DNA from 4 places in the Bacteroides hominis genome. Region 2 is predicted to be linked to each of the others. Evidence: riboswitches for the same ligand, from Rfam matches in the RefSeq annotation. Region 2 holds a riboswitch; each other region holds the start of a gene.

Region 1 (5,271 bases), 1.8 Mb from region 2:
CTTTAAAGCCAGCTTAATGACTTTCTCCACCGGAGCATCGGGCTCTTCCTTCAGAATGGCAAGCACCACTTTCTGAGAAGGCGCTGCGGCAAAGCCCAGCATCGTCAAGGCGGCAACGGCTTCTTCCTGCACTTCAGCATTCATTGCCGGCAACAAAGCACCGGCAGCACCTCCCACGGCAGTTGCAGCCATGGCACCGGTTTTAATTTTATCTTTCAAATCGACAATGACCCTTTGCGCTGTTTTCAGTCCGATACCCTTCACCGTCTTCAGCATATTGGCATTTTCGGTACTGATCACATTCACCAGTTCGGCCGGTGAAAGAGCGGAAAGAATCATGCGGGCCGTGTTTCCTCCAATGCCCGAAACGGAAATCAGCAGCAGGAAAAGTTCCCGTTCCTGCTTGTCGACAAAGCCATATAAAACGTAAGCATCTTCGCGGATGGCTTCGTAGATATAGAGTTTACAACTGCTCTTACCCTGAATGGCAGAATAAGTGTTGAGTGATATATTAACGGCATATCCTAATCCGTTACAATCGATAACTGCGGTTGCCGGACTCAGTTCGGCAATCTCGCCTTTGATGTATTCTATCATAATGGTTATAATCAGAACGCAAAGATAATAAATATTGTGCTTCACGAACCTTGAATAACAAAAACTAACTTTAACACCCCTAAGAGACTCAAAAACAAAGAAAATGACTAATTTTGCAACCGAAATAAAGAAATGTGTTAAACAAAACCAATAAAAAGATGAAAAAAGTAAGAGCAGCCATCGTAGGTTATGGCAATATTGGTCGTTATGTGCTGGAAGCCCTCCAAGCGGCTCCCGATTTTGAGATAGCAGGTGTGGTTCGTCGTGCAGGTGCCGAGAACAAACCGGCTGAACTGAATGATTACGCAGTAGTTAAAGATATAAAGGAACTTCAGGGAGTAGACGTGGCTATTCTTTGTACTCCGACCCGCAGCGTTGAGAAATACGCAAAAGAAATCCTCGCAATGGGAATCAATACAGTGGACAGTTTCGATATCCACACCGGAATCGTAGATCTCCGCCGTGAACTGGGTGCTTGTGCCAAAGAACACGGGGCGGTATCGATCATCTCGGCCGGATGGGATCCGGGAAGCGACTCCATCGTACGCACCATGCTCGAGGCTATTGCTCCGAAAGGCATCACTTACACCAACTTCGGTCCGGGTATGAGCATGGGCCACACGGTAGCCGTGAAAGCAATCGACGGAGTGAAAGCGGCTTTGTCAATGACCATCCCCACAGGAACGGGAATCCACCGCCGCATGGTATACATCGAACTGAAAGACGGATATAAATTTGAAGACGTGGCAGCCGCAATCAAATCGGACGCTTATTTCGTGAACGACGAAACCCACGTAAAGCAAGTGCCGAGCGTGGATGCACTCTTGGACATGGGACACGGTGTAAACCTGACCCGCAAAGGTGTATCGGGAAAAACCCAGAATCAGTTGTTCGAATTCAACATGCGCATCAACAATCCCGCACTGACCGCACAGGTACTGGTATGCGTGGCACGCGCTTCGATGAAGCAGCAACCGGGATGCTACACCATGGTGGAAGTACCGGTAATCGACCTGTTGCCGGGCGACCGCGAAGAATGGATCGGACATCTGGTATAAATCTGCTGCCTGATACAAGATACTTCTAAAAAGGAAAGGATGACCGCAGATTTTAAGAGGGTGTGTCGAAACTCTCAAATCTGCGGTCATCTTATTAAATTGCTACCACATCACCTATATACACACGAATGGAGAACAAGCGATATTCACACGGCGAAGAATTATCCAACACCCTGAGTCATGGTGCAGGTATTCTGTTAGGTATCACCGCAGGATATTTTCTGTTGGAAAAAGCACTTACCAACCCACATCCCCATTGGGCGGCAGGTTGTGTGCTGGTCTACCTGGCGGGAATGCTGGCATCCTATATCAGTTCTACCTGGTATCACGGTTCAAGACCCGGCAGCCGTAAAGAACTTCTCCGCAAATTCGACCACGGCGCCATCTACCTGCACATAGCAGGCACTTATACCCCGTTTACCTTATTGGTATTGCGCCATGCCGGTGGCTGGGGCTGGGGAATATTCGCTTTCGTATGGCTGTCGGCCATCGTAGGCTTCATACTGGCTTTTAAAAAGCTGAAAGAACACAGTAATCTTGAAACAGTCTGCTTCGTCGGAATGGGTTCTGCCATCCTGGTAGCCCTGAAACCTTTGATGGACTGCCTCTCCGCCATCGGAGCTTCTCCCGCCTTTTGGTGGCTTATCGGAGGAGGGGCTTCCTACATCATGGGAGCCGTATTTTATTCGTTGCGAAAACCTTACACACATGCTGTTTTCCACCTGTTTTGTCTGGGCGGAAGCATAGGGCATATCATAGCTATCTGGCTGATTCTTTAGCAAACTTCATTTAAATTTCATGCCCGAAAGTTTCCCGTTTTGGAAAACTTTCTGTATCAGGAAGAAAGAAAAGTTCTCCAAAAATTCTTCTTAAAACAAGAACAACTTATTGCTTTAACTGTTACCTTTGTAGCAGATTTCAGCACTAAAAAGAGGTTTAGTCACGAGGGAACGCTGTGCAAATCGGCGACAGTACCCGCTGCTGTAATTCTCTGAGAATCCGCACACTATGCCACTGCGCCCAGCGTGGGAAGGCGTTGCGAGGGAGAGATAAGTCAGAAGACCTGCTGAAAAAGTAAACATATTAAAAAAAATCTAAAGCTTTCGGGAGTTAAAGTTATGAACTACGCGGAAATTTGTATCATCAAACGAGATGGTAAAAGGGAGGACTTCTCCATCAGTAAAATCAAGAACGCTGTATCAAAAGCGTTTAGTGCCACAGGAATCAATGATGAACAGCAATTGATTGCTGACATCACGATGAACGTAATCGGACAATTTGCATCTCCTACCATTACGGTAGAAGAAATTCAGGACCTGGTAGAAAAAGAGCTGATGAAGGTTCGTCCGGAAGTAGCCAAAAAGTACATCATCTATCGGGAATGGCGAAACACCGAACGAGACAAAAAGACTCAGATGAAGCATGTGATGGACGGTATCGTAGCTATCGATAAAAACGATGTCAACCTGAGCAATGCCAATATGAGCAGTCATACCCCCGCCGGACAGATGATGACATTTGCCTCGGAAGTAACCAAAGACTATACATATAAATATCTGTTGCCGAAACGTTTTGCCGAGGCGCACCAATTGGGAGACATCCACATCCATGACCTGGATTACTACCCGACCAAAACCACGACTTGTATCCAGTATGACATGGATGACCTCTTCGAACGTGGATTCCGCACCAAGAACGGCAGTATACGTACCCCGCAAAGCATTCAAAGTTATGCTACCCTGGCTACCATTATTTTCCAGACTAACCAGAACGAACAGCACGGAGGTCAGGCCATACCGGCATTCGACTTCTTTATGGCAAAAGGGGTAAGCAAATCATTCCGTAAACACCTGGCATCATTCATCAGCTTCTATGTACAGATGAACAAGGGTGAAGAAATAGAAGAAAAGGCTATCCGTACAGTGATTGCCGAACATCTGTCGTCCATCAAAGCAGCGGAACTGGAACGCGAAACATTGCGCATGGCCCTGACTGCCCTACAGATCAATATCGACAAAGAACATCTGAACCAAATTATAGAGAAAGCATTTGTGCAGACTCAGAAAGATACGCACCAGGCCATGGAAGGCTTTATCCATAACCTGAACACAATGCACTCACGCGGTGGAAACCAGGTAGTGTTCAGTTCGATCAATTATGGAACAGACACTTCGGCCGAAGGACGCATGGTGATTGAAGAATTACTGAAAGCAACCGTAGAGGGACTGGGCACAAGGGGAGAAGTGCCGGTATTCCCAATCCAGATATTCAAGATAAAAAACGGAGTATCGTACACAGAAGCCGATTATGAAAAGGCTATGGCTAATTTCGATGCTGCCATGGAAGGTAAATTAAAATTTGAAGCACCCAACTTCGACCTGTTCCTGAAAGCTTGCCACACTACGGCAAAAGCACTCTTCCCTAACTTCATGTTCCTGGATGCCCCGTTCAACCAAAACGAAAAATGGGACGCCAACGACCCGCAACGTTACCGTTACGAACTGGCCACCATGGGATGCCGCACACGTGTGTTTGAGAACGTAGCCGGCGAGAAATCGTCTTTGGGACGCGGAAACCTTTCGTTCACTACACTCAATATGCCGCGCCTTGCCATCGAAGCCCGTATCAAAGCAGAAAATATGACGGAGGACGGACACAATAAAGATGCCGTCGAGAAAAAGGCTAAAGAAATTTTCATCGAATCGATACATGAAACGGCTACCTTGATAGCCGAACAACTCTACGAGCGCTATCAATATCAGCGTACAGCCCTGGCACGCCAATTCCCCTTCATGATGGGAAATGATGTATGGAAAGGAGGAGCTGCCCTGAACCCGAACGAACAAGTAGGCGACGTGCTGCGCAGTGGTACGCTGGGTATCGGCTTCCTGGGTGGACACAATGCCATGGTGGCTCTCTATGGAGAGGGACACGGACACAGCCAGAAGGCATGGGACACCCTTTATGAAGCCGTGCTGGAAATCAACAAGGTGGCTGATGAATACAAAGCCAAATACAATCTGAACTATTCGGTGCTGGCTACACCCGCCGAAGGACTTTCAGGACGTTTCACCCGTATGGACCGCCGTAAATACGGAAAAATCAAAGGAGTGACAGACAACGATTATTATGTCAATTCTTTCCATGTGGATGTAAAAGAACCGATCAGCATTGTAGAAAAGATCAAACGGGAAGCTCCATTCCATGCCATCACCCGCGGAGGGCACATCACATATGTGGAACTGGACGGAGAAGCCCAGAAAAACGTACGCGCCATTGCCAAGATCGTAAAAGTAATGTTTGACGAAGGTATCGGCTACGGTTCTATCAACCACCCGGTAGACACCTGCCACAACTGCGGATACAAGGGAGTGATTTACGATAAATGTCCCGTATGCCAAAGTGAGAATATCCTGCGCATGCGCCGCATCACAGGTTATCTGACGGGCGACCTGAGTTCGTGGAACTCTGCCAAACGGGCAGAAGAGAGAGATCGCGTGAAGCATCTGTAATAAAGTCATGAATATACTTTATACATATCCGGAAACGATTGTCGACGGAGAAGGTATCCGGTATTCCATCTATCTGGCAGGTTGCCGGCACGGCTGTCCGGGTT
Region 2 (5,271 bases):
AAGATGGGTATTTTCATCCCGATTGATATAACGGATTTCCTGAGCAGATCCAGACATCTTTCCGTTACGACTCAGGTTATAGAAAAACATGAAGCCACTGTAAAAATAAATACCCTCCAGTATATAATTGGCTATCAATGTTTTCATCAACGTAAAACTGTCCTGGCTTTCCTGAAATTCATTATAGCAATTACCTATAAAAGTGTTTCTTTTTAATAGATGCTCATCTGTTTTCCATTGATACAGAATGTCATTGCGCTCCTCCGGACTACATATAGAGTCCAGCATATAACTGTAACTTTGGCTATGGACGCACTCTTGAAAGGCTTGAATATGCAGGCAGAGATTGACTTCATTTGCTGTAATGTATTCACTGATAGTAGGCAGATTGTTACTTTGCAGGGAGTCAAGGAAAACAAGGAAGCTCAATATTTTGTCATAAGCTGTCCGTTCCGCCTTATCCAGATGTGGATAATCCTTTGTATCCTGAGTAAGATTGATTTCTTCGGGTATCCAGAAATTATTCATGGCCTGACGATACCAGTCACTTACCCATTTGTAGTGCATATTGTTGAAATCATTCAAATTAGTTGTATTCCCGCCAATCATTTTTCTGAGACGGAGTTCGGTATCACCCTCGGGATTGAAGAGGGCATTCTTCTTTAATTTCTTTATTTCCATATTTATTATTTAATGTTAGTCAGGATGCACAACTTTCACATTCTTCCACTTCCAGCGATTTACTGCGTACATAGTACACTGTCTTCACTCCGCATTCCCATGCCAACAGATAAAGGTTTAATACCTGTCTCATGGTAAAATCATTGGTGATATACAAATTCAAGCTTTGTGCCTGATCAATATGCAATTGCCGGATACCCGCAGCACGTATGCTCCATGTCTGGTCTATCCGGTAAGCTCCCTTATACAACCAATACGTCTTATCAGACAATGACGGAGCCACTCGCGGAAGCATGGCACCCTTCTTTTCTTCAAGAAAAAAACGTTTCATGACCGGATCTGTTCCGGCAGTTGTTCCGGCAATGATACTAGTGCTGCTGGTAGGAGCAATAGCCAGAAGATAAGCATTTCTCATGCCATCTGCCGCAACCTTGGCCGCCAAATCTTTCCATTGAAGAGAATCATAACCACGTTTCGCAAAATAAGCTCCGGTTTGCCAGTCACTTCCTTCGAAATAAACATATCTTCCTTTTTCCTTAGCAAGCCCGGCACTTGCTTCGATGGCGGCATAATTGATACACTCAAATACTTTATCAATGAAATTAAGATGCTCCACGCTTTCCCAACGGATACCGCGCAATGCAAGTGCGTGATGGTAACCGCTCACCCCTAAACCGATGCTACGGTACCGATGGTTTGTTATCCGGGCAAAAGGGATAGGATAGAAATTCAAATCAATCACATTGTCAAGCGCACGTACTACAACAGCTATTTTTTCTTTCATCTGCCGTTCATCCTCCAATGGAAGATGTCCAAGCGACAAGCTGGCAAGGTTACAAACGACAAAGTCACCGGGACGGACGGTATTGACTACAACCGTATCACCACCTTCCGTACGGACCTCAGTGGAAACAGTTTCAATGGATGACATATTCTGAGCTATTTCCGTACATAGGTTAGAACAATAAATAATCCCCCGATGCGAATTAGGATTAGCCCTGTTCACTGTATCCCGGTTGAATGTGAAAGGCGTCCCTGTCTCTACGGCAGAGCGTAGTATCAACCGGACAATATCTTTGATGTTCAGAACCCGCTTAGAGAGAAGGGGATCGTTTATACAATCCAAGTATTTTTGCTCCCACTCTTCTCCATAATAATCCTCCAGGCAATACCCTTTGACATTCATAATTTCGTTGGGACAGAACAAGTACCATTGCTGATTCAGGTCTTCCTTTGCCATACGCCAGAACAAATCAGGATAGCATACGGCAGGAAAGATATCATGTGCCTTCATCCGGTCGTCTCCATTATTGGTGCGGAGTTGCAGGAATTCGGGCAAATCTTTGTGCCAGACATCCAGATATACTGCTACAGCTCCCTGACGCATACCCAGTTGGTCGACAGCTACGGCAGTGTCATTTACCAGTTTCATCCAGCGTATCACTCCGCCTGCCACTCCCTTAAACCCTCGTATATTTCCTCCTGCCGCACGCACCTTACCAAAATACATTCCCATTCCTCCGCCAAACTTACTGACCATGGCAAAATTATCGATACTGCGATAAATCCCCTCCAGGCTATCGGGCACTGTATCAATAAAACAACTGGATAACTGGTGATAAGGCTTGCGGGCATTGGACAGTGTAGGGGTTGCCATGGTTACTTCTAACCGACTCAGCATATCATAGAACTTCTTTACCCACTGCAATCTATCACACTTTTCGGACATACCCAAATGAAGCGCAATCCCCAAATACATTTCTTGTACCGATTCCATTGGTTCATGTGAGTGCGTACGGATAAGATAACGTTTCGCGAGAAGATCCAATCCCGAATAATTGAAAAGTTTATCACGTTCGGGACACATAAACCCGGCAGCCACTTCTATTTCTCGTGGAGAATAAGCGCTCAGGATATAGTCACCATACAAACCTTCATCCGTCAAATAGCGCAGCTTGTCATAAAAAGAATAAATACCGGCAATTTCTGCCTGTACCTTTAACTTCTGCGTCAACTGAAAATTAAACAAACGGGCAGCAATAAATTCCCAGTCAGGCGCCTCTTGCGTAGTAAGCTCTACGGCAGCCTTAATAAGAGTCGTCAACCTCTCTTCAGCTGTCATATCGGTTTTGCAGAGGTTTACAAACTTCTCTGCCAGTATCACCAAACTATATTCATTGGCAACAAAATCCTTTTGAATATCTTTCAATGTGTCAGCCAACGCTTCAGAACCTATACTGCTGACAATATGGTTAAAAGCTTTTCTCCGTTCCGTACGTTGCCAACGATAAAGTATATAGTTTTTAGCTTCGGCATAAAAGCCATGTTCCATCAAACCACGTTCTACCTCATCTTGAATCTGTTCCACGCTACGGTGTACTTCATCACACAAAAAGAGTTCTACTTCATCTACAATTGTGTAAACGGTTTCGTCCGGTACTTCTCTTCCGGTACTGGCAAAACTCTTCCGTATCGCAACGGCTATCTTTTCTCTATTATATGGTTCCGTTGCCCCATTCCTCTTGATTATTTGCATGAAATGTTCTTGAAATGAATTATTTTATCGTTTCGCACCGTTTCCCTACCCCCCGAGTAGAAACAGCCTTTGATGAATGGCAGGTCTTCTGACTGACTCCTCCTTTCCGATGCCTTCCCACACTTCTCCTCATCTACTTGGGCAATGCAGTGGCAATAAGTTTAGTATCGGTAAGTCTACCGGAGTTTCACAGCAGCGGGACTGTCCGGGATTTACACCCGATTCCCTTTTAATCACTTATGCAGAAAAGCATAAGTGAACCAATTCGCCACAAAATAACGAAAGACTTCAGTAATATACAAATAATTCCGTAGTTAAAAAAAGTTGCCATAAGATGTATTATGCACAGATTATCCATTCTAACTGAGAAGGCAATTAAAGTTCATCTCAGTAGCCGAGATGTATATCTCAGCAGCCAAGATGCACATCTTAGCACGCAAGATATACATCTTAGTGCGCAAGATGGAAAGAATTACGTATACCGTTAATTTGTTTTAGGCTGATTGTCCCTTTTCTTTGTTACTGACTGACATTTTTTCCACTAACTCTGTTATAAGTTGCCTCCTTATTTAATCTTAAGGGTACAAAAAGCTGTCGGATTACTCTTTTTATTATGAACATTACTTTGTCATACCAACCATAGCAGCCACCATTGCGGCAATAGAGGCGATGGAAGTATTCATCCCTGTAACGTCCGCCGCCACAGTTTTTTTCCTGCCCTTTTTGCTTGGCACTATTATTTCACATCCGGGTTCAATTGCATTGCCCATTCTCCTTTTCAGACGAGAAACCATACCATTCATATATATTACATAAACACGCCGCTTCAGTGCCCGGTTTCCAAATCCACCTGCCTGCTCAATGTAATAACTAAGACTGCTCCCCTTCTGATAAAGTATCGTATTAGGATACATCACAGCTCCATTGATTGTTACCGTGCTGACATATTTAGGAACGAAAAGTACATCTCCTTCGCGCAAAACCATATCTTCGTCAGAGCCTGGATTTACCAATGCTTTCTCAAGTTCTATGCCTACCGGATAAGTGGAAGAGGCTTCCAGAGTAACCGGAGATACAGAAGCCTTTTCACTTCCTCTGACCGACAAACGTAGCACATCCTTTTTCTGACGCATTTCATCCGCCGTCATTCTGCGTATCAGACGCGCTCCTTTTACATAAGCTTCTTTCGATAGTCCGCCGGCTCTTGCTATCAGACTACTCAGCCTCTCATTACTTTGGATTAATGTATAATTACCGGTGAAGGCCACTTCGCCTTTAACTGTTACATTGGCCTGTTTACGATATCCCGGACTTCGGCGAATGAAAACGATATCATAGGGTTCCAGTTCAAATCCTTTATCCTCCCCCATCACCAGCCCGTTTTTAAGTTCAACCGTAAAGCTTTTTCCGATAACAGTGGAAGATGATATACTTTTAGGATCTCTAATCCGCCGCGAGACATCGATCCGGACCATAGAAGCAGATTCCAGCAATCCTCCCGCTTTTACAATCAAATCCTGTATGGACGTATTTTTAACATAAGGGAAATCTCCCGGATTCCTTATATCACCATAGATAGATAAAGTACCTTCTTTCTCAATGTCTTTCACACTCGAGATATAAAGAACATCATTTTTCTGTAAACGTAGGTCGGAGACTGCGCCAGCCATCATTCTTTTCAAATCGACCGGGATCATTTCATGTGTTAGGTCTTCATGCTCACGTCTCAACAAAGCCCTGTTGAGAAAAGCATCTCCCCGAAGTCCTTCTGCTCTGCTGATCAACTGCCTGACAGTTCCCGTGATACTATCGTCCAATTGATATACGCCGGCACGGTACACAGCACCACGAACTTCAACTTTGTTTGAGAAACGTTGCAATACCGCCTCAACAGACAATTCATCACCGTCGGTCAAAACAAAAGATTGGTAATCATCCTGCCCTACATTGTATATCTGTTTCTCTTTCCCATTCAGACGAAACAGACGTATCGCGTCCCGGTAAGCATCTCCCGTGAAACCTCCCGCATAGCTGAGCAGAGTTGTTATGGTTTC
Region 3 (5,271 bases), 1.7 Mb from region 2:
CTTTTTTCAAATAAGTTCTCATATCCACATCATTCTTACCACAGACATTCATGACTAATAAGAATGAAATAACAGATAATAAAATGGACTTCATAGTACTTTATATTTTAGACATACACAAATATAGCCAATGAAAGTAGAAATCAACAACCGGCATCTTAACTTTTATACTTAATAATAATATTATAGTATCTACTAACTTTTCATAGAAAGTCAGAGTTTTAAAAGCCTAAAAACAAACAGATGCATATATCTCTATTTTAACATCAAAAAGAAACTATTTTCCCTTTTTGAACAACACACTTTATATTAAAAACCGGTGCAGCAGAAGAATACAACGCATAGATATGACATTTACATACAGAAAGTTGCATCATATTGAGTAAATATGCTATTTCATATAACAAAAGACCTTACTCTTTTCCAAAAAGAAGTAAGTGTTTTCCCGAAAAGAAGTTAGTCTTTTGTTCGGAAGAAGCTAATCTTTTGTCCGAAAGAAGTTAATAACGCAAAAGAAGGCGTAAAATACAAGTTTCCTGAAATTATCGGAGGCTTCAGAAGGGATATGTGTCAACTATCATTTTAAAGGTTCAATCCGACCTACAACGACAGAAGATGTCTAAAAACAAGGATCACCAACCATATGCTTGATAAAAAGGTAAAATCACATCATTTTGATTCTGTCTGATGGGAAAATAAGAGCCTTTTCGGAAGCAGTCGCAAACGAGGCCGGAAAGAAACGAATACAGACCGTATTGAAAATACAGAATGATACTTCATTGTGTATCTGTCAAAATGCAAATTTTCGCCTCAGCCGTTTTCCTTTCCTCTGCTCTTTACCACTCTTACTTCTTCCGCACCAAAAACTGCCTGATCTTCTCCCTGTCTCCTACCACCCAAACCAAATCTCCCAATTGGAAAACTATAGCCTGATTCACCGGAACCAATTCACCCTCTCGTTCAAGGGCTACGACGAGACTATCATATCTTTTTCCTAACCGGGACTGGGCAATGCTTTTGTTCAGAAACGGAAAATCTTCATCTACCGTAAATGAATGAAGCGTCACATCTTGTTTTATGTTCTTTTCATCCGGCAAATCCTGTCTGTTCTCAAGTTCCGTCCGGAACTCTTGCAGCTGTCCGCCTGTTCCGACCACTACTAACTTATCCTGCGGATAAATTCGTTCGGAACTTTGTGGAATGTATATTCTCCGCTCCCCTCTGACAATACTTACTATATTGACACCAAACTCCCGCCTGAAAGGGAGTTCATCCAATGACTGACCGATATAAGACGAATAAGGAGACACCCAAACGGAAGTCAGCTCAACATCTTTGTCATTAAACTCACTGTTAAAACGACTTTTCAGAGGATAACGTTTGCGGGCAGCTTCTTCCCTTCCGTTCAGATTGGTCAGGAAGTGTGTTTCCAGATGCGAATATTGCGTGAGATTCTCCCTGAAAATAAGAATCAATGCCAATACGGCAACGGCTATCACAATGCCTATCCCATAATTGAGGCTGAAGTAACTGATAACGACCCCTGCAATGAAAAAGACGGCAACCGACACACGGAACAAAATCAGCGCGACCAACCGTCCGTGATTGTAATTATCATCATTCCACAACTTAAAAAACACATCCGGGGAATTATACTTATCTGAAACAAGTGCCCACAGGAAAGGTGTCATCAACAGAAGTGTGACCAGACACATCCCTATGTTTACCCATCGCCCGGGAGCATCGAACATCTCGTTTATCGTGGGATAAACGGTTTGCACAGACAATAACCAAATCGCCGTGAGAAGGACACTATAGATAATCACTCTTCCGACAATCGTCTTCAACAACCGCTTCCAATCGCTGTCATGATTGACCGTCTTCTTACCGGAAGCATAGCGATCCAGACTTTTCCTGGTTTTAGGCGGAAGTATTTTATAAAGCCATTCGGCAAACGGATTTGCCAACCGGATGAAATAAGGAGTTGTGAATGTAGTAATCACCGATACCGCAACAATAATCGGAGGGATAAAACTATCCAGTACTTTGAGTGAAGCCCCCAGCCCTGCGATAATGAAAGCGAACTCTCCTATCTGAGCAAGGCTGAATCCTGACTTGACGGAAACCTTCAACGGTTCACCGGATAATAAAACTCCCAATGAAGAAAATATGGATTTACCCACAAGAGTTACCAAAGTAATGATGACCACCGGCCAGGCATACTGCACCAAGACAGCCGGATTGACCAACATACCGACAGAGACAAAGAAAATAGCTCCGAAAAGATCTTTCACCGGCTGGATGATATGTTCTATGTGTTCGGCCTCAACCGTCTCGGCAAGGATAGATCCCATAATGAAAGCACCCAGTGCAGCCGAGAATCCTGTACGGGTAGCCAACACAACCATTCCCAGACAAAGTCCCAGCGAAACGATCAGTAAGGTTTCGTTATTCATCAGCCGTTTTGCTTTTTTCAAAAAGAACGGAAGGATAAATATCCCAATCAGGAACCATAGGATCAGAAAGAAAACAACCTTCAACACACTCATCAACAGCTCTTCACCTACAAACTCCTTACTCACTGCCATTGTAGAAAGGATGACCATCATCAGGATAGCGATCAGATCTTCAACTACCAATGTCCCGAATACAACACCCGTGAAGCGTTGGTTACGTAAGCCGAGATCATCAAACGCTTTGATAATAATCGTTGTTGACGACATGGACAACATACCCCCCAGAAAAATAGAATTCATTGTGCTCCAACCTAACAGATGTCCTACCATATAACCGATCAGCAACATGCTGATAACTTCGGTGGTTGCCGTGATAAAGGCAGCTGACCCAACATTTATTAATTTCTTAAAACTAAACTCCAACCCAAGGGCGAAAAGTAAAAAAACAACTCCTATCTCAGCCCAGATATTGATGTTCTCAATATCACCTACAGTCGGGAAAATCTGCACGTAAGGTCCCGCCAATAATCCGGCGACGATATATCCCAGTACCAAGGGTTGTTTCAACCATTTGAACAAAAGGGTAATGATACTTGCGGACATCAGTATTAGGGCAAGGTCGGCAATTAAGGTAGGTAAGTGTGACATGGCATGTATATTTCGTTAGTAATTCATTCCGTTTATGCTCTTTTATTTGTAAAAAAGAACAATCGACAGTCTATTTGTGTTTCGTCTATATGACATTTATTTTGAAACAAAGCGCCGTTGGTCATTGCACAAAATTGAACTTTTCGTGCAAAAAGTATCCACTCTATCCAATATTTCTCTATATTTATCCCCGAATTGGTTCGGAATCCGTGGTCAACGGACGAAGATTAAAAGGGAATCGGGTGTAAATCCCGGACAGTCCCGCTGCTGTGAAGCTCTATATAACATCTTATCAATAAACCAATTACAAACCACTGACGGAAAAAGAAACGTCGGGAAGGTCCGATAAGATGTAGAGTCAGTCAGAAGACCTGCCATTCAATGAATAAGAGCTTTTTTACCTCGTGGGTTAGGAAAGAAAGCATCGTTGTTAAGCCCCAAATCGTAGAAATACTGTGTTTTCATCGGGTGGACTCATGTCCGCAGGGTGGAAAGCATGAATATGTGTATTCCATTTAATTGAGAAATGAATATGATTAAAAGAATCTTAGTCGCCAACCGCGGCGAAATAGCCGTGAGGGTGATGCGCTCCTGCCGGGAGATGGAAATAACGAGCATTGCCGTTTTCTCGGAAGCGGACCGAACAGCGAAGCATGTGCTCTATGCCGACGAAGCTTACTGCATCGGCCCGGCAGCATCGAAAGAGAGTTATCTGAATATAGAAAAGATTATCGAAGTGGCAAAGTCGTGCCGCGCAGACGCCATCCACCCGGGATACGGGTTCTTGTCCGAAAATGCAACCTTTGCCCGTCGTTGTCGTGAAGAGGGGATCATCTTCATCGGTCCGGACCCGGAAACCATGGAGGCGATGGGAGATAAGATTTCGGCACGTATCAAGATGATAGAAGCCGGTGTACCGGTGGTTCCGGGTACTCAAGAAAACCTGAAGAGCCTTGAAGAAGCGGTAGAACTCTGCAATCAAATCGGCTATCCGGTAATGCTGAAAGCCTCGATGGGAGGTGGTGGAAAGGGTATGCGGCTGATTCATCGTGCAGATGAAGTGGAAGAGGCCTACACAACCGCCAAGAGCGAATCACTTTCGTCATTCGGCGACGACACGGTTTACCTGGAGAAATTTGTAGAAGAACCGCATCACATTGAGTTCCAGATTCTGGGCGACAAGCATGGCAACGTGATTCATCTGTGCGAACGTGAATGTTCGGTGCAACGCCGCAACCAGAAGATTGTGGAAGAGAGCCCTTCGGTGTTCGTCACTCCTGAACTACGCCGGGATATGGGAGAAAAAGCAGTGGCCGCCGCCAAAGCCGTGAACTATGTCGGAGCGGGAACCATCGAATTTCTGGTGGACAAGCACCGCAACTATTACTTCCTGGAAATGAACACGCGCCTGCAAGTGGAACATCCGATTACCGAAGAGGTAGTCGGCGTAGATTTAGTGAAAGAGCAGATTAAAGTGGCCGAAGGACAGGTGTTGCAACTGAAACAGGAAGATATCCAGCAACGCGGACATGCCATCGAATGCCGCATCTGCGCAGAAGATACAGAAATGAACTTCATGCCCAGCCCGGGTGTCATCAAGCAGATTACGGAGCCAAACGGCATCGGGGTGCGCATCGACAGCTATGTATACGAAGGTTACGAGATTCCGATTTATTATGACCCGATGATCGGCAAGCTGATTGTATGGGCAACCACACGCGAATACGCCATCGAACGAATGCGCCGTGTACTCCACGAATATAAGCTGACAGGAGTAAAGAACAACATCAGTTATCTGCGCGCCATCATGGATACTCCCGACTTTGTGGAAGGGCATTACGATACGGGATTCATCAGCAAAAACGGGGAAGTGCTCCAACACTGCATCACCCGTACCAGCGAACGTGCAGAGAACATCGCACTGATCGCCGCTTACATGGATTACCTGATGAACCTGGAGGAGAATAACAGCGGACTGGCTGCGGACAACCGCCCGATCAGCAAATGGAAAGAATTCGGACTGCACAAAGGGGTATTAAGAATATAGAAGAGTATGGAAATACATATAGGGAATCGCGTGGCCGAGATAGAACTGGTCAGCAAAGAAGATAACAAAGTGGTACTCACCATCGACGGAAAAACGTTCGAAGCGGACGTTGTCATGGCA
Region 4 (5,271 bases), 590 kb from region 2:
TACCCATGGACGGGGATTCTTTATTAGCATCACTGTCAGCAGCAAGCCGGCAACAATGATCAGCAACTGATAGATCCAGGTAGCAGAATTATAATACGCAATAGTTTTCCAGAATATCTCCATAAAATATAGATTCTTATTAAACAGATTAATTTATTAATGCCGCGTCAGGGAAAATGCTTTGTGAGGAAACAGGAACATGGGGAAAGTGGCTCCCACCGCCAACATAAAGATAACGGTACAGGTCACCAGTCCGTTGGCAAAGAATGTCTCCATGTATTTACCCAGCCGCTCCGGCTCGTTCATTGTTTGCAGACTCATAATCAGTGAAAACACCATGTTATAAGCAAACTTACCCGGAATCATCGGAAGCAATGCCGGTATATAGAGTACGGTCATCGGGCAATATACTTTCTGCCCGAGCCACAAGCTGCCGAAACCGATAATCAATGCTCCGAACAAAGAAGCCGTAGCAATATCCACCCCCAGAAAAGTCATCAGGCAATAACGGCAGGCATGTCCGGCAGCCGCAAGTAACGCAATCATCTTGAAAGCCCGCAACGGCGGATCGGATATAGCCCCAAAACCAATACCCGCAATTGCGGCAAAAAATCCATCGGAAAGAATATCTAAAGCTATCATATCAAACTGTTTTTAACCATTAACAATGTAAACGAAAGACCTATCGCAATGCTGACAATCAGCAGGGCAGCCTCCGTCAACCGGGCAAATCCCGTGAGGATATATCCTTCTACAATATCGATCACACCGTTGATCAGCGGCACGCCCGGTACCAGATAAAGCACGCTGGTTGCAAGGGCTATCTCAGAGGTAGTGTCAAAAATAAGTGCCGTCGACGCACATAAGGACGCAACAAAAGCGGAAACAATAAAAATGATATAATGATTTATTTTCTTCTTCTGCATCTGTTGCTTCAGGAAAAGTCCCGTGATAGTAGCCGAAAAGACAATGCTCATAGAAATGATATCACCACCAAACAACTTACAGAATGAAGCATTGGCGAATCCAACCAGCAGAAGCACAAACAACGGATCTATTTTCGGTGCCGATATAATTTTATTGAACTTGTCCGCCATCTCGTGTAAAGGCAGATGTTTGTCATAAACCTCCCAACTCAAAGCACTCAATTCAGAGTTGTGTTCAAAACTGATCGGATGGGCAGGAATATCAATTACTTCGTTACAAGCCTCACGCGTTTCGTTATCAATAATGGTCAGGATAATGTTTTTATGAAAAACACTCAACTTCACATCCACCCCATAGGCTTCTCCGATACGCTTCGAGTTACGGATGACACGTGAGGTGTGCACACCTGCTCCCATCAGATGGGCCGAATATCCGGCAATGAACTTGGATATGGAAATCAAAGATTCATTTGTAGTCATAATGCTCACTTTTTTAAATCGGGCGCAAAAGTACAAAAAAGATAGGAAAGAGAGACATGATGCAACCTTTCATTTTATCCAAATCTTGTTTCGCACCGCTTTCCTGCTTCCATTCAGCATCTTCCATCATTGACATTTTGACATTCTGTCATCTTGTATTTTCTATGTGGCTTGTAGCGCATTTTTCGGAGTCTGTCCCAGGCCTCTCCGGAAAAAGCGCCGTATTTACAATTCTCCAAAAACAAAAGAACATTCGTGAACATATCTTCCAAGCAAATTAAAATATATCCACTGCATTTTGTAGCATAAAGCATATAAATAACTGATATTACAATCCAAACGATTAATCCGGCCGAGCATCGAGACGGAGTCAACCAGCATAAGAAACAGAGCTTTTAGTGCCTCTTTTTAGAGTGTTGACCTCACCCGGATACAATGTTAACTTCCTCTGAACGCAATGTTAACTTCCTCCGAATACGATGTTAACTTCATATAAAGACAATATTAACTTCCTAAAGGCAAGAAATCGATCATCTCTGATCATCCAAAGTATATTTAATCACAAAACAGTCCGGATATCGTATACTAATGCCATATTTATGCGGACTACTTTTCTATTTCACACATATAGAATTCTTCCCTTGTTTTAAAAACAGAGTAAATCCCTTCTTTCTGCTACAAATAAGCAGTAAACCACGTCCTTTTGACTAAAAGACATCCGCCTTTCCCAATATAAAAGGCTTCACTTCTCCGATATACCTATAAATAAGTATATTCTTTAATTTATTTCTATATAAACTAATAAATGTATATCTTTGCTCCCGCTTAGGTGATGCAGTCGAAGCATTCCGTTCGATGCATAAAAGGGAATCCGGTGAGAATCCGGAACAGTGCCCGCTACTGTGATGCCCATATACTCCGCATTCTGTTCAAAGGAGGAAAGGAAAGCATTTCTACACATACCACTGTCGATGCCGGAAGGCAAGGCGGGAAGGTTGCTTTCTAAAAAAGGGATAGTCAGGAAACCTGCCGAGCAGACATAGATAACAGTGCCGTCCCGGGGTCAGGAAGGCCGTTTATTAACACATTATTCAAAAACATCAATGGACAAAAGATGCTTACTGACCATTCTCTTGGGAGGATGTGCAGCGGTGGGTGCGTTTGCACAGCAACACGCAACAGGCAAAGACAAAGAGATGACTGTGGACCTGAACCCTGTAGTTGTGACAGGTACCGGTACACACCAAAGACTGAAAAACACACCGGCTCCGGTGGAAGTAGTAACTGCCAACGAAATAAAGAAAGCCGGTATCACAGACTTTCAGCAGGCAATGACCATGCTCGTTCCTTCCCTTTCATTCTCTACCAATTCAATGGGTTCTTACCTGATGATGAACGGCCTCTCCAACAAATATGTACTCATCTTGATTAATGGCCGAAAACTGATAGGGGACACAGCGAACAATATCGACCTCTCACGCATCGACATGAGCCGCGTGAAACGCATCGAGGTGCTTGACGGCGCAGGTTCATCACTTTATGGTTCTGATGCCATTGCAGGTGTAATCAACATCATCACCAATGAACCGAAAGAACTGATGCAGGTAACTTCTACCACCCGATATGAAGATCACCGCCAACTGACACAAATGGTAAATGCGGACATCGCTACTGAAAAGTTCGGTTCGTATACCTCCTATAAACATGAACAAAGCGCAGGGTGGAGAAACAGTGACTTAGCATACGTAACAGATAGTAAAACAGGAGCAGTATCAACTATTCCCACCGTATCGCCTACATCCAATGGCTTCCACTCCAATTTAGTAAATCAAAAGTTCACTTTCCAACCGACTGAGAAGTTCTCTTTCTATGCTAATGGAGGTTACTACTGGAAATTAACAGATCGCCCTGTATACGATAAAAGTATCGATGGAGGTTCAAAATATGACCTGCATTACGAATCGTATAACTTCGGTGTAGGCGGACGCTATAAAATCAATAAACGGTCTTCTATCCAACTCGACCTGATAAACGACAATTATATGCAGAACTACAAGTACCTGGTTGATGACACTAAAAAAAATATTGCAATTGGTGATTATACAAAAACAAAACGGCAGCACTTCTATGATGCCGAACTGAAAGGTATCTTCAACTTTGCGAAAGACAACATGACGGTATTCGGAGTAGACTACCGTTCGGAAAGCCTGGACCGTCCCAGTGCTAATGTTGATAAAGCAATCTATACGGCCTCTGCTTATGCACAACACGAAATTAAATTATGGAACTGCCTCAAAGGTATTGCCGGTGTGCGTTACGATTATCACGAACTTGCCGGGGGACGTTTCACTCCAAAAGTAGCTCTGATGTATTCCGTGGGGGCTTTCAATATCCGTGGTACATACTCTACCGGTTACCGTGCTCCTGGTTTGGATGAATTATATTATTATCTCGTAAAATCAGGAGGAAATACCATTACCCAAGGTAACAAAGACCTGAAAGCAGAACACAGTAACTACTACTCCATCAATCTGGAATATAACACGAACCGTCTGAATGTATCTGTTACGGGCTATCTGAATTACATTAATGGTATGATTAACGCAACCACCAGTCCCCTCAAAGACTTACCCAATGGTGAAGAACTTCGTGCAAAAGCTCAGAAAGACTTCAACCTGACAGATGCCGAAGCCAAAAAACTCTCCAATTACAAACTCTACGGCAATCTCGACAAGGGTGTTATCCGTGGCTTTGAAATAAATGCAGCAAGCAACCTCGGTGCAGGCTTCAGCCTGAATGGAAACTATGCTTTCGCTTATGCACGTGGTAAAAGTGTGGACGGTGTGTGGGGTAACATCGAACGCTCGGTACGCCATACAGGAACCGTAGCGGGGAATTACAGCCATTCCTGGGATGACTATCTGCTGAACATCAACATCAACGGACGTTTCCAGAGCAAACGCTTCCATCCGGGACACAGCTATGGTGACGCTCCGGGTTATGGGGTGTGGAACCTGAACGTGAAACATTCACTGACAGGATTCGAACACCTGGGACTGGACTTCGGCATGGGGCTCGACAACATTTTCAACAAACGTGATACCCGTCCCAATGGCGTTAACTACGCACTTCTTTCTCCGGGACGTATGGCATATGTAAGTTTAACTCTCCGATTCAAGAAATAACCAATGAAAACATCTATTCTCTCTTTACTCTTGTTAGTTTCCCTCTTCTGCTCCGCGCACGAAGGGGGAAACTTCGTGGCCTCCGATATGCTGGCCACCATGCAACCGGGCGATAAAGCCGCCCTTCTTATGGTACACTTCGGTACTACATACGATGACACCCGTACCAAAACAATCGATGCCATCAATGCCAAAGCCAAAGAAGCATTCCCACAACTGGAAATGCGCGAGGCTTATACTTCACGTATTGTCATGCGCCGCCTCAAAGCTCGCGGCATTGAGAAACCCAGTCCACTGGAAGCACTGTTGAAACTTCTCGGAGATGGCTATACACATGTCATTGTGCAGAGTACTAACATTATAGAAGGTGTTGAGATGGAGTCGTTGAGACGTGACGTAGCCTCAGTAGCGCCATTCTTTAAAGAGATCGGGGTAGGTAACCCGCTTCTTTATTCGGTAGAAGACGCTGAGGCTGTGGTGGATATCCTGGGCAACAGCAAGCCGGAAAAAGGCAGTGTGGTCCTTGTCGGACATGGCACTTATACCCCAAGTACAGCTACTTATGCCATGATCGACTATATGCTGAAAGCCAAAGGATTGAAAAACTTTCATGTAGGTACCATCGAAGGTTACCCTACATTCGACACCATGCTTCAGCAACTGAAGGATAACAAAACCAA

The links. A riboswitch is a leader RNA that binds a small molecule or an ion and turns the genes downstream of it on or off. The one in region 2 is predicted to bind cobalamin.
Region 1: it holds a riboswitch for cobalamin, as region 2 does, so the genes downstream of both, R3O62_RS21560 (anaerobic ribonucleoside triphosphate reductase) here and R3O62_RS13610 (ribonucleoside-diphosphate reductase subunit alpha) in region 2, are expected to answer to the same signal.
Region 3: it holds a riboswitch for cobalamin, as region 2 does, so the genes downstream of both, accC (acetyl-CoA carboxylase biotin carboxylase subunit) here and R3O62_RS13610 (ribonucleoside-diphosphate reductase subunit alpha) in region 2, are expected to answer to the same signal.
Region 4: it holds a riboswitch for cobalamin, as region 2 does, so the genes downstream of both, R3O62_RS16245 (TonB-dependent receptor plug domain-containing protein) here and R3O62_RS13610 (ribonucleoside-diphosphate reductase subunit alpha) in region 2, are expected to answer to the same signal.

The regions. Positions count from the first base shown of each region.
Region 1 is NZ_CP178829.1:5,113,945-5,119,215, forward strand. It holds gene ruvA (Holliday junction branch migration protein RuvA) at 1-597, opposite strand, end outside; gene R3O62_RS21550 (diaminopimelate dehydrogenase) at 756-1,655, shown strand; gene trhA (PAQR family membrane homeostasis protein TrhA) at 1,784-2,434, shown strand; cobalamin riboswitch at 2,558-2,741, shown strand; gene R3O62_RS21560 (anaerobic ribonucleoside triphosphate reductase) at 2,774-5,167, shown strand; gene nrdG (anaerobic ribonucleoside-triphosphate reductase activating protein) at 5,175-5,271, shown strand, end outside.
Region 2 is NZ_CP178829.1:3,264,940-3,270,210, reverse strand. It holds gene R3O62_RS13615 (ribonucleotide-diphosphate reductase subunit beta) at 1-681, opposite strand, end outside; gene R3O62_RS13610 (ribonucleoside-diphosphate reductase subunit alpha) at 701-3,217, opposite strand; cobalamin riboswitch at 3,278-3,497, opposite strand; gene R3O62_RS13605 (SLBB domain-containing protein) at 3,838-5,271, opposite strand, start outside.
Region 3 is NZ_CP178829.1:4,959,500-4,964,770, forward strand. It holds gene R3O62_RS20875 (peroxiredoxin family protein) at 1-94, opposite strand, end outside; gene R3O62_RS20880 (cation:proton antiporter) at 846-3,104, opposite strand; cobalamin riboswitch at 3,284-3,498, shown strand; gene accC (acetyl-CoA carboxylase biotin carboxylase subunit) at 3,637-5,151, shown strand; gene R3O62_RS20890 (acetyl-CoA carboxylase biotin carboxyl carrier protein subunit) at 5,158-5,271, shown strand, end outside.
Region 4 is NZ_CP178829.1:3,857,069-3,862,339, forward strand. It holds gene R3O62_RS16230 (DUF6064 family protein) at 1-123, opposite strand, end outside; gene R3O62_RS16235 (threonine/serine exporter family protein) at 157-642, opposite strand; gene R3O62_RS16240 (threonine/serine exporter family protein) at 639-1,406, opposite strand; cobalamin riboswitch at 2,217-2,455, shown strand; gene R3O62_RS16245 (TonB-dependent receptor plug domain-containing protein) at 2,510-4,591, shown strand; gene R3O62_RS16250 (sirohydrochlorin cobaltochelatase) at 4,595-5,271, shown strand, end outside.